3 regions of the Micrococcus sp. Mcc89 genome follow, and region 1 is predicted to be linked to each of the others. Evidence: riboswitches for the same ligand, from Rfam matches in the RefSeq annotation. Region 1 holds a riboswitch; each other region holds the start of a gene.
The links. Region 1 has a riboswitch for thiamine pyrophosphate ahead of NR072_RS00845 (thiamine ABC transporter substrate binding subunit). Riboswitches for the same ligand answer to the same signal wherever they lie in the genome.

Region 1 (3,248 bases):
CGGCGATCGCCGGGGCGAGCTGGGGCAGCGTCACGGTGCGGAACGCCCGCCACGGCGAGGCGCCCAGGGTGCGGGCGGCCTCGGTCTGGCGGGGGTCCAGCGCGTTCCACAGCGCGCCCACCTGGCGCACCACCACGGACACGTTGAAGAAGACCATGGCCAGCACGACGGCGGTGGTCGTCTGGTCCAGCCCGGTGAAGCCCAGCGGTCCGCCGGGGGCGAGCAGGGCGCGGAACGCGACGCCGACCACCACCGTGGGCAGGACGAACGGCACGAGCACGAGGGCGCGGAGCACGGCCCGCCCCGGGACGCGACGCCGGTGCAGCACGAACGCGGTCGGCAGGCCGAGCGCCACCGAGACCACCGTGCCGGCGGCGGCCATCCCGAGCGTCTGGCCGAGGATGCGCCACGTGCGTTCGCGGGCGAGGGTCTCCCCGAAGGCGGTGAGGTCCACGGCGCCGGTGAACGCGTCGGCGTCGCCGCCGATCCCGCGCCAGAGCATGGCCGCCACGGGCCACGCGAAGAAGACGAGCAGGAAGGCGACCGGCAGGACGGCGGCCACCAGCCACCACGGGCTGAGCCCGTCCCCCCGGCCGCGCGCCCGCCGGCGCGGCAGGTCCGTGCCGGGGGCCGCGACCTCGGTGAGCGCGGACATCAGCGCCGGGAGGCCTCGGCCAGGGCGGTCCACTCCTTCAGCAGGTCCTCGCGGCGCTCGTCGATGCGGGCGGGGTCCGGGGTGATGGCGTCCTCGACGAGCGGCGCGTTCTGCGCCCATTCCTCGGGCAGCTGCACCGACTCGTCGATCGGGTACATGTACATCGACTCGGGCAGGGCGGACTGGACCTCCTCGGTGAGCATGAAGTCCACGAACGCCTGCGCGCCCTCGGGGTTCTTCGCGCCCTCGAGCACGCCGGCGTACTCGACCTGCGGGGTGCAGGAGTCCTCGATCACCTCGGTCTCGGGGGCGAACGCGGGGGAGGAGGAGTAGGAGAGCACCACCGGGAACTGACCCTTGCCCTCGCCGCCGGAGAAGTCCGAGTTGTAGGCGTCGGACCAGCTGTCGGCGACCTTGCCGCCGTGCTCCATCAGGCCCTGCCACCAGTCCCGCCAGCCGTCGTCGCCGTACTTCTCCGTGGTGGCCGCGAGCAGCGCCAGGCCGGGGGAGGAGGCCACGGGGGAGGTGGCGACCGTCAGCTTCGCGTACTCGGGGTCGTCGAGCTGGTCGATCGAGGTGGGGGCCTCGACGTCGTGGGCGGTGAACCACGCCGGATCCGTGTTGAAGCACACCTGGCCCTGGTCCACCGGGGTCATGCGGTCCTCCACCATCCGGTCCTGCACGGAGGCGGGCAGGTCCTTCGGGGTGTAGGCGGCGACGACGCCCTCGCGGACGAGGCGGTGCGCCGAGTGGTCCTCCACGCCGTAGACGCCGTCCACGGTGGGCTCGTCCTTGGCCAGCAGGAGCTGGTTCACCACGCTGCCGGCGTCGCCGGGGGCCGTGGTCTTCAGGGTGTAGCCGGACTCCTGCTCGAACTTCTGGACGAGCTCCTGGGGCAGGTTGAACGAGTCGTGCGTCATGATCGTCACGGTCGTCGACTCGCCGCCGGCCCCGGAGGCGGACGACGACGCCCCGTCGCCGGACGAGCCGGACACCGAACAGCCGGTGAGGGCGAGGGCGGCCACCGAGAGGGCGGCGAGGGCGCGGTGCGGGGTGCGGGACATGGCGGTTCTCCTCTGTCTGGGACGGCAGAGGGGCCGGGACGAGGCCGCCACCGGAATCCCGGGACGACGTCGACCGGGAGACTCGACTTCCTTCGCCGGTGCGGACCGGAGCAGGTTCGAGGGTCTGCGGCGGACCGCACTCTCAGCGCCGCGCGGGCGCTCCCCTGTCGATGTGGACTGGTCCCGACCCTACCCCGTCCGGCCCGCGCATAGACTGCCCGCGTGAGCGCCGCACAGCCCGCGGGGGTGACCCCGCCGCCCGCCTCGTCCAGCCCCGCCTCCGACTGGGACATCCGCCGCCCCCACCGCATGTGGCCGCGCATGCTGGTGATCGTCCTGACGCTCGCGGGCCTGGTGCTGGTGGTGCAGTTCTTCCAGGGGATCGCCTCCATCGCGGCGCCCGTCTTCCTGGGGCTGAACCTCGTGATCGTGGCCTACCCCCTGCAGGCCTGGCTCATCCGCCGGGGCCTGCACCCCGTGCTCGGGGCCGCCACCACCGTCCTGCTGGTCGTCGCGGTGATGGCCGTGTTCGGGGGCATGATGGTGTGGTCCGGCCTCGAGCTGGTGGCGGAGCTGCCCAAGTACGCGGACCGCTTCCAGCAGATCGTCCTGGACGTCTCGCACTGGCTCAACGAGCGCGGCGTGACCCCGGACATGGTGTCCCAGCAGCTGGCCTCGATCGACATGAGCACCGTGACCGGGACGGCCGTCAGCGCCATCACGAAGATCGCCACGAACGTCTACGCGGTCTTCGGCCTGCTCGTCACCGTGATCATGGGCATGTTCTTCCTCGCGATGGACTCGATGGACGTCGAACGCCGCGTCCGCCTGCTCAGCACCGCCCGCCACGAGTTCGGCCACGCCCTGGTCGAGTTCGCCCAGGGCGTGCGCCGCTACTGGGTGGTCACCACGGTGTTCGGCCTGATCGTGGCGGTGCTGGACGTGATTGCCCTCATGCTGATCGGCGTGCCGCTCGCGCTCGTGTGGGGCGTGCTCAGCTTCCTCACCAACTACATCCCGAACATCGGCTTCATCATCGGCCTGCTGCCGCCGGCCGTCCTGGGCCTGGCGGCGGGCGGCTGGTCCGACTTCCTGTGGGTGGTGGTCAGCTACTCGGTGCTGAACTTCGTGCTGCAGTCCGTGATCCAGCCCAAGGTGGCCGGCGACGCGATCGGCGTGATCCCCACCGTCAGCTTCCTCTCCCTGCTCTTCTGGGCCTGGGTCCTCGGCCCGCTCGGCGCCATCCTCGCGCTGCCCTGCACGCTGCTGGCCAAGGCCGTGCTGATCGACGCCGACCCGAACGCCCGCTGGATCAACGCGCTCATCGCCTCGGACCTGAAGGGCATGGAGCGCCGTCAGTCCTCGCTCCTGGAACGGCTGCGCCCGGCGGCCTGGCGGTCCGACGCGCACGGGAAGGACGAGGACCGCGCCCCGGCGGACGGCGGGGACGACGACGGCCCCGCGGCGGACGAGGTCACGGGCGGGGCTGGAGCAGCACCAGGTCGTTGAGCGCGCCGGCCAGCCGCAGC
Region 2 (3,248 bases), on a different contig from region 1:
ACCGCGGTGAGGGCGTCCCCGCTCGAGGCCACCATGACCGGGTCCAGCACGACGACGGCGGGCCGGGTCTCCTCGAGCCAGCCGGCGACGGCCCGCATGAGCTCCACCGTGCCGAGCATGCCGATCTTCACGACGTCCACGGCGATGTCGGCGGCGACCGAGTCGAGCTGGGCGCGCACCACGTCCACCGGCAGCGGGTGGACGGCCTGCACGCCCTGCGTGTTCTGGGCGGTGATCGCGGTGATCGCGGTCATCCCGTAGCCGCCCCACGCGGCGATGGTCTTCAGGTCGGCCTGGACACCGGCGCCGCCGCCGGAGTCGGAGCCGGCGATGCTGAGCACACGGGGGACGGCGGAGGTCATGCGGGGGCTCCTTCGGGTCGGGGCGGATCGGCCGCCCGGGCCGGGCCGATCCCGCCCATGAGAATGTAGTCGCATGTCCCACGTCACAGAGAGCTCTCCCGCGCACCCCGGCCGAGCCGAGGAGTCGGCGCCGCTGCGGCCGACCTCCCCGCTCGGGATCGCCGCCACGTTCATCGGCACCACCATCGGCGCCGGGTACGCCTCGGGCAACGAGATCCTGCAGTACTTCGTGAGCTTCGGCCTCTGGGGCGGCACGGGGGCGCTCGTGATCGCCGGCGCGCTGTTCTTCCTGCTCGCGGTGATCGTGCTGCGGCTGGCGCAGAAGCTGCGGACCACGGACATCCACCGGATCGTGAACCCCACGACGTCGCGCGTGCCCACCTGGTTCGCGGACCTGTCCATCACCACGTCCCTGCTGGGGACGCTGGTGATCATGCTGGCCGGGGCCGGGGCGGCGGTGCACACCGCGTTCGGGCTGCCCTCGCTCGTGGGCTCGCTGGTGATGGCCACCGTCTGCGTGGTCTCGGTGCTGGCCGGCATCACGGGCCTCGTGCGCGTCCAGGCCGTGGTGGTCCCCCTGATCATCGTGGTCGCCGTCGGCGTCGCGGTGTGGGGGTTGGCGAACCCGGGGGCCGCGGTGGACGACGTCGCCGCGCTCGTGACCTCGTCCCCGCTGATCAACCAGTGGTGGCTCTCGGGCGTGCTGTACGTGGCCTTCAACATCCAGCTGGCCTACGCGGTGCTCGCCCCGATCGGCGAGGAGAGCTCCTCGTCGGGCCGCTCCCTCGTCGCCGGGGCCGGGCTCGGGGCCCTGGGCCTCGTGGTGATGGCCGGCGCGGTGATGGCCGCGCTGACCGCCCACGCCCAGCTGATCGGCCGCGCCGAGCTGCCCATGGTCGAGCTGGCCGCGATGATCGGCGGCTGGGCCGCCCTGCTGTACACGGTCGTCCTGCTGCTGGCGCAGTTCACGACGGCGGTCTCGTGCCTGTACGGCGGGGTGGAGCGCATCGCCCTGCTGTCCTCGATGCGCCGCGTGCCGGGCTGGGTCATCGCCGTCGTCACGGCCCTGGCCGCCACCCTGCTCTCGAGCGTCGGCTTCTCCGACCTCGTGGGCACCGTCTACCCCGTCCTCGGCTACGCCGGCCTCGTCATCATCGTGATGCTGGTCGTGACGTGGATCGTCGAGCGCTCCACGGTACGCCGCCGGGCGGCCCGCGCGGCGCGCGCCTGAGCGCCCGGCCGCATGGCCGGACGGCGGACGGTGAGGCGCCGCGGGGGACGTGCTAGGGTCGCTCGCATCCCACGGGAGCCCCACGGCACGGGGCTGAGACCGGGCTGACGCCGCCCGGAGACCGTCTGAACCTGTCCGGGTCATTCCGGCGAAGGAAGAAGGAGCAGCGGCCATGTCCGTTTCCGAGCGCACCCCCCTGCCCGCAGCCGAGTCGACGGCCGAGGTCGTCGCCGAGGAGAACTACCCCACGCACCGTCTGGGATGGCTCGAGGACGCCGAGCACGGCATCCGCGTGCCCGTCACCGAGGTCCACCAGGACGACTCCCCCGACGGCACGCCCAACGCGCCCCTGACCGTCTACCGCACCATGGGCCCGGGCTCCGTGCCCGAGCGCGGCCTGCCGGCCCAGCGCGCCGAGTGGATCCGCGCCCGCGGCGACGTCGAGGAGTACGAGGGCCGCGAGCGCGACCTGCTCGACGACGGCCGCTCGGCCGTGCGCCGCGGCGCCGCCTCACAGGAGTGGGCCGGCGAGCGCCGCCCCCCGCTGCGCGCCAAGGAGGGCGCGCGCGTCACCCAGATGCACTACGCCCGGCGCGGCGAGATCACCCCGGAGATGCGCTACGTCGCCCTGCGCGAGGGCGTGGACGTGGAGCTGGTGCGCTCCGAGGTCGCGGCCGGCCGCGCCATCATCCCGGCGAACGTGAACCACCCCGAGTCGGAGCCGATGATCATCGGCAAGGCGTTCGCCGTGAAGGTCAACGCGAACATCGGCAACTCGGCGGTGACGTCGTCGATCGCCGAGGAGGTCTCGAAGCTGCAGTGGGCCACCCGCTGGGGCGCGGACACCGTGATGGACCTGTCCACGGGCGACGACATCCACACCACCCGCGAGTGGATCCTGCGCAACTCCCCCGTGCCGATCGGCACCGTGCCGATCTACCAGGCCCTCGAGAAGGTCGGCGGCGACCACCAGGCCCTGACCTGGGAGATCTTCCGCGACACCGTGATCGAGCAGTGCGAGCAGGGCGTGGACTACATGACCGTGCACGCCGGCGTGCTGCTGCGCCACGTGCCGCTGTCCGCGGACCGCGTGACCGGCATCGTCTCCCGCGGCGGCTCGATCATGGCCGGCTGGTGCCTGGGCCACCACAAGGAGAACTTCCTCTACGAGAACTACGACGAGCTCTGCGAGATCTTCGCGCGCTACGACGTCGCGTTCTCCCTGGGCGACGGCCTGCGGCCGGGCTCCGTGGCGGACGCCAACGACGCCGCCCAGTTCGCCGAGCTCGACACGCTCGCCGAGCTGACGGAGCGGGCGTGGGCGTACGACGTCCAGGTCATGGTGGAGGGCCCCGGCCACATCCCGCTGCACCTGGTGCGGGAGAACGTGGAGCGCCAGCAGGAGCTGTGCAAGGGCGCCCCGTTCTACACGCTCGGCCCCCTCGTCACGGACATCGCCCCGGCGTACGACCACATCACCTCGGCCATCGGCGCCACCGAGATCGCCCGCTACGGCACCGCGATGCTCTGCTATGTCACGCCCAAGGAGCACCTGGGCCTGCCGGACCGGGACGACGTGAAGACGGGCGTGATCACCTACAAGATCGCCGCGCACGCCGCCGACGTCGCCAAGGGCCACCCCGGCGCCCGCGACC
Region 3 (3,248 bases), on a different contig from region 1:
ACCCGCGCCTCGCACGGCACCGGCTGCACCCTCTCCTCGGCCCTGGCCACGCTGGCCGGGGCGGGCCTGAGCTGGGAGGACGCACTCGAGCGGGCCAAGCCGTGGCTGGCCGACGCGATGCGGGCGGGGGAGGCGCTCGCGGTCGGGGACGCCTCGCGGCCGACGTGGCACGGGCCCGTCGACCACGGTCATGCGCAGCGGGGCTGAGGGCGGGACCTCCGGGCTTCGACACGTTCGAGGCGGGAAATCCGGCGAATACGCACCTCGGGACGTCCCATGAGGTCGATTTCCCGCCTCGAATGCCGGTGACCCGGACCTCCCGCTCCGCTCGAGCGTCCGGGTCCGCAGAACCCAGAAGAGCCGGACCACCGTGTCGCCACGGGGGTCCGGCTCTGTTCGCTCGTGCCCCCGGCAGGATTCGAACCTGCGGCCTTCTGCTCCGGAGGCAGACGCTCTATCCCCTGAGCTACGGAGGCGGGGGTCGCGACGCGTCGAGCGCGTTGCGGACTCGTCGACTCTACACCATCAGGACGGCCCGTCCGTGACCTCCCCGCGGGGCGCGTCAGCCGGGCAGGCCCGCGCGCAGGGTCCGGGCCGCGGCCTCGGGGTCCTCGGCCTGCGTCACGGCGCGGACCACCACGATCCGTTCCGCCCCGGCCGCGCGGACCTCGGGCAGCCGGTCCGCGTCGACGCCGCCGATGGCGAACCACGGCCGCGCCCCCGCCGGGTCCTCCGCGTCCAGGCGTGCGGCGAGGGTCGGCAGTTCCAGTCCGACGGCGGCCCGGCCCGGCTTCGTGGGCGTCGCCCACACCGGCCCCGTGCAGAAGTAGTCCAGGCCGTCCTCCGCGCGGGCGCCGCGCACCTGCGCCTCGGTGTGGCACGAGCGGCCGAGCACCACGTCCGGGCCCAGCAGGGCGCGGCACTGCGCGGTGGTCAGGTCGGTCTGGCCCGTGTGGAACACGTCCACCCCGGCCAGGGCGGCGACGTCGGCGCGGTCGTTGGCGGCCGAGAGCGCCCCGTGCTCCCGGGCCAGCGGGACGAGCGTGGCGAACGCGGCCAGCTCGACCGCCACGTCCACGGCCTTGTCCCGCACCTGGATCACGTCTACTCCGCCGCGGAACGCCGCCGCGCAGAAGTCGGCGAACGCGGCCGTGTCGAGCGTGCCGTCCGGGCGCAGGAACCGCTGCAGGTCGGTGCAGACGTACAGCCGGGAGGCGGCGAGGCGGGCGCGGCGGCGCGCGCCGGGGCCGGTGCCGCCGTCGTCGCGGCCGGCCGCGGTCATCAGGAGCGGATCGGGGGAGTGCATGCGCCCACTGTGGCAGACTGGCCGCTGTTCCATGGGAGCCCGGGCCGCACACGCCGGGCTGAGAGGGCCGCAGGGGCGCACCGCGCCGGCGCGGCCGACCATCACCACTCGATGCGGGTCATGCCGCCGTGAGGAGGACCGGTCCGTGCACGTGGCCGTCGTCGGGGCCGGGATCATCGGCCTCACCGCCGCCGTGCGTCTGCGTGCCGCAGGCCACGCCGTCACCCTGATCGCCCCCGAGCTGGACGCCGCCGGGCGCCCGCACGCCGTGGCCGGGGCCACCCACGCCGCGGCGGGGATGCTCGCGCCGCTCGCCGAGACCCAGTTCAGCCAGGACGACCTCGCCCCGCTGCTGCAGGCCGGCTGGGAGGCCTACCCGGCCCTCGTGGACCTGCTCGCCGCCTTCACCGATGTGGAGACGGGCTTCCTCGCACAGGGCGCCTGGATCGTGGCCGCGGACCCCTCGGACGCCCGCGCCTGGGACCACGTGCTCGAGCACGCCTCGATCCTCGGTCGCCGGGTCGAGCCCGTCTCCGTCCGCGCGCTGCGCCGCGCCGAGCCCGCCCTGGCCCCGGGCCTGGCCGCCGGCTTCGACGCCCCGGACGACCATCAGGTGGACCCGCGACGGCTCGCCGCCGCCTGCGTCGCCGCCCTGCGCGCCGAGACCGGACCCGACGGCGGCCCGCTCCCGGTCGGCGCCGGACCCGCCGCCCGGTTCGTGGCCGGACGCGTCACCGCCGCCGGCCCGGAGGGCGAGGGGGTGCGCCTCACGCTGGCCGACGGGGGCGTCCTCACCGCCGACGGCGCGGTCCTCGCCGCGGGCCTGGGCCACCGCGGGATCGGCGGCGCGGCCACCGCCGTCGAGGTCCCGCTGCGCCCCGTCCACGGCGACGTGCTGCGTCTGCGGGTGCGCCCCGAGCAGCTGCTGCCGGGGGAGTCGCACCTGATCACCCGCACCGTCCGCGGCCTCGTCCACGGGCGCCAGGTCTACCTCGTGCCCCGCGCGGACGGCACCCTCGTGGTCGGCGCCTCGGCCCGCGAGGACGGCCTGGCCGGCACCTCCGCCGGGGCCGTGCTGGACCTGCTCGCCGACGCCGCCGCGATCCTGCCCGCCGTCCGCGAGTGCGAGCTGGTCGAGATCACCACCGCCGCCCGCCCCGGCACCCCCGACGACGCCCCGCGCGTGCTCGCCGTGCCCGAGGCTCCGGGCGCCGTCGTCGCCACCGGCTTCCACCGTCACGGGATCCTGCTCGCCCCCTGGGCGGCCGGGCGGATCCTCGAGCTGCTGCACGCCCGCCTGAAGGAGATCGCATGAGCACCCTCCCCCTGACCCTCAACGGAGAGCCCGCCGAGCTGGCCGTGGCCACCGTCCGCGACGTCGTCGCGCACGTCACCGGGCGCGCGATCGGCGAGGACGGCGCCGCCGCGGACGGGCGGCGGCTCGGCGTGGCCGTGGCGGTCGGCGGCGAGGTCGTGCCCCGGTCGGCCTGGGCCACCCGGGAGCTGGCCGCCGGGGACGAGGTCGACGTCGTCACCGCGGTGCAGGGGGGCTGAGCGATGGCCGAGCACCGCACCCCGCCCGCCGCCCCCGCGATCCCGCCGCTGCGGATCGGCGGCTACGACCTGGCCTCCCGGCTCATCATGGGCACGGGCGGCATCACCGACCTGACCGCCCTCGAGGGCGCCCTCGTCGCCTCCGGCACCACGCTCACCACCGTGGCGCTGCGCCGCTGGTCCGCGGACACCCGTGACGGCCTGGTCGCGCTGCTGGACCGCCTCGGCATCGACGTGCTGCCCAACACCGCCGGCTGCTACACCGCCCGGGACGCCGTGCTCACCGCCCGGCTCGGCCGGGAGGCGCTCGAGACCGACCTCGTGAAGGTCGAGGTCATCGCCGATGAGCGCACCCTGCTGCCCGACGTCGTCGAGACCCTCGAGGCCA

Region 2: another riboswitch for thiamine pyrophosphate. It lies ahead of thiC (phosphomethylpyrimidine synthase ThiC); the one in region 1 lies ahead of NR072_RS00845 (thiamine ABC transporter substrate binding subunit).
Region 3: another riboswitch for thiamine pyrophosphate. It lies ahead of NR072_RS04460 (FAD-dependent oxidoreductase); the one in region 1 lies ahead of NR072_RS00845 (thiamine ABC transporter substrate binding subunit).

What each region holds. Positions count from the first base shown of each region.
Region 1 covers NZ_JALJRI010000009.1:13,739-16,986, forward strand. Annotated here, with positions in the region: gene NR072_RS00840 (iron ABC transporter permease) at 1-655, opposite strand, end outside; gene NR072_RS00845 (thiamine ABC transporter substrate binding subunit) at 655-1,719, opposite strand; TPP riboswitch at 1,790-1,895, opposite strand; gene NR072_RS00850 (AI-2E family transporter) at 1,942-3,228, shown strand; gene NR072_RS00855 (agmatine deiminase family protein) at 3,194-3,248, opposite strand, start outside.
Region 2 covers NZ_JALJRI010000030.1:95,760-99,007, reverse strand. Annotated here, with positions in the region: gene thiD (bifunctional hydroxymethylpyrimidine kinase/phosphomethylpyrimidine kinase) at 1-362, opposite strand, end outside; gene NR072_RS04440 (hypothetical protein) at 436-1,593, shown strand; TPP riboswitch at 1,655-1,769, shown strand; gene thiC (phosphomethylpyrimidine synthase ThiC) at 1,766-3,248, shown strand, end outside.
Region 3 covers NZ_JALJRI010000030.1:99,294-102,541, forward strand. Annotated here, with positions in the region: gene thiD (bifunctional hydroxymethylpyrimidine kinase/phosphomethylpyrimidine kinase) at 1-207, shown strand, start outside; tRNA gene NR072_RS04450 (tRNA-Arg) at 404-476, opposite strand; gene thiE (thiamine phosphate synthase) at 563-1,306, opposite strand; TPP riboswitch at 1,328-1,458, shown strand; gene NR072_RS04460 (FAD-dependent oxidoreductase) at 1,452-2,621, shown strand; gene thiS (sulfur carrier protein ThiS) at 2,618-2,860, shown strand; gene NR072_RS04470 (thiazole synthase) at 2,864-3,248, shown strand, end outside.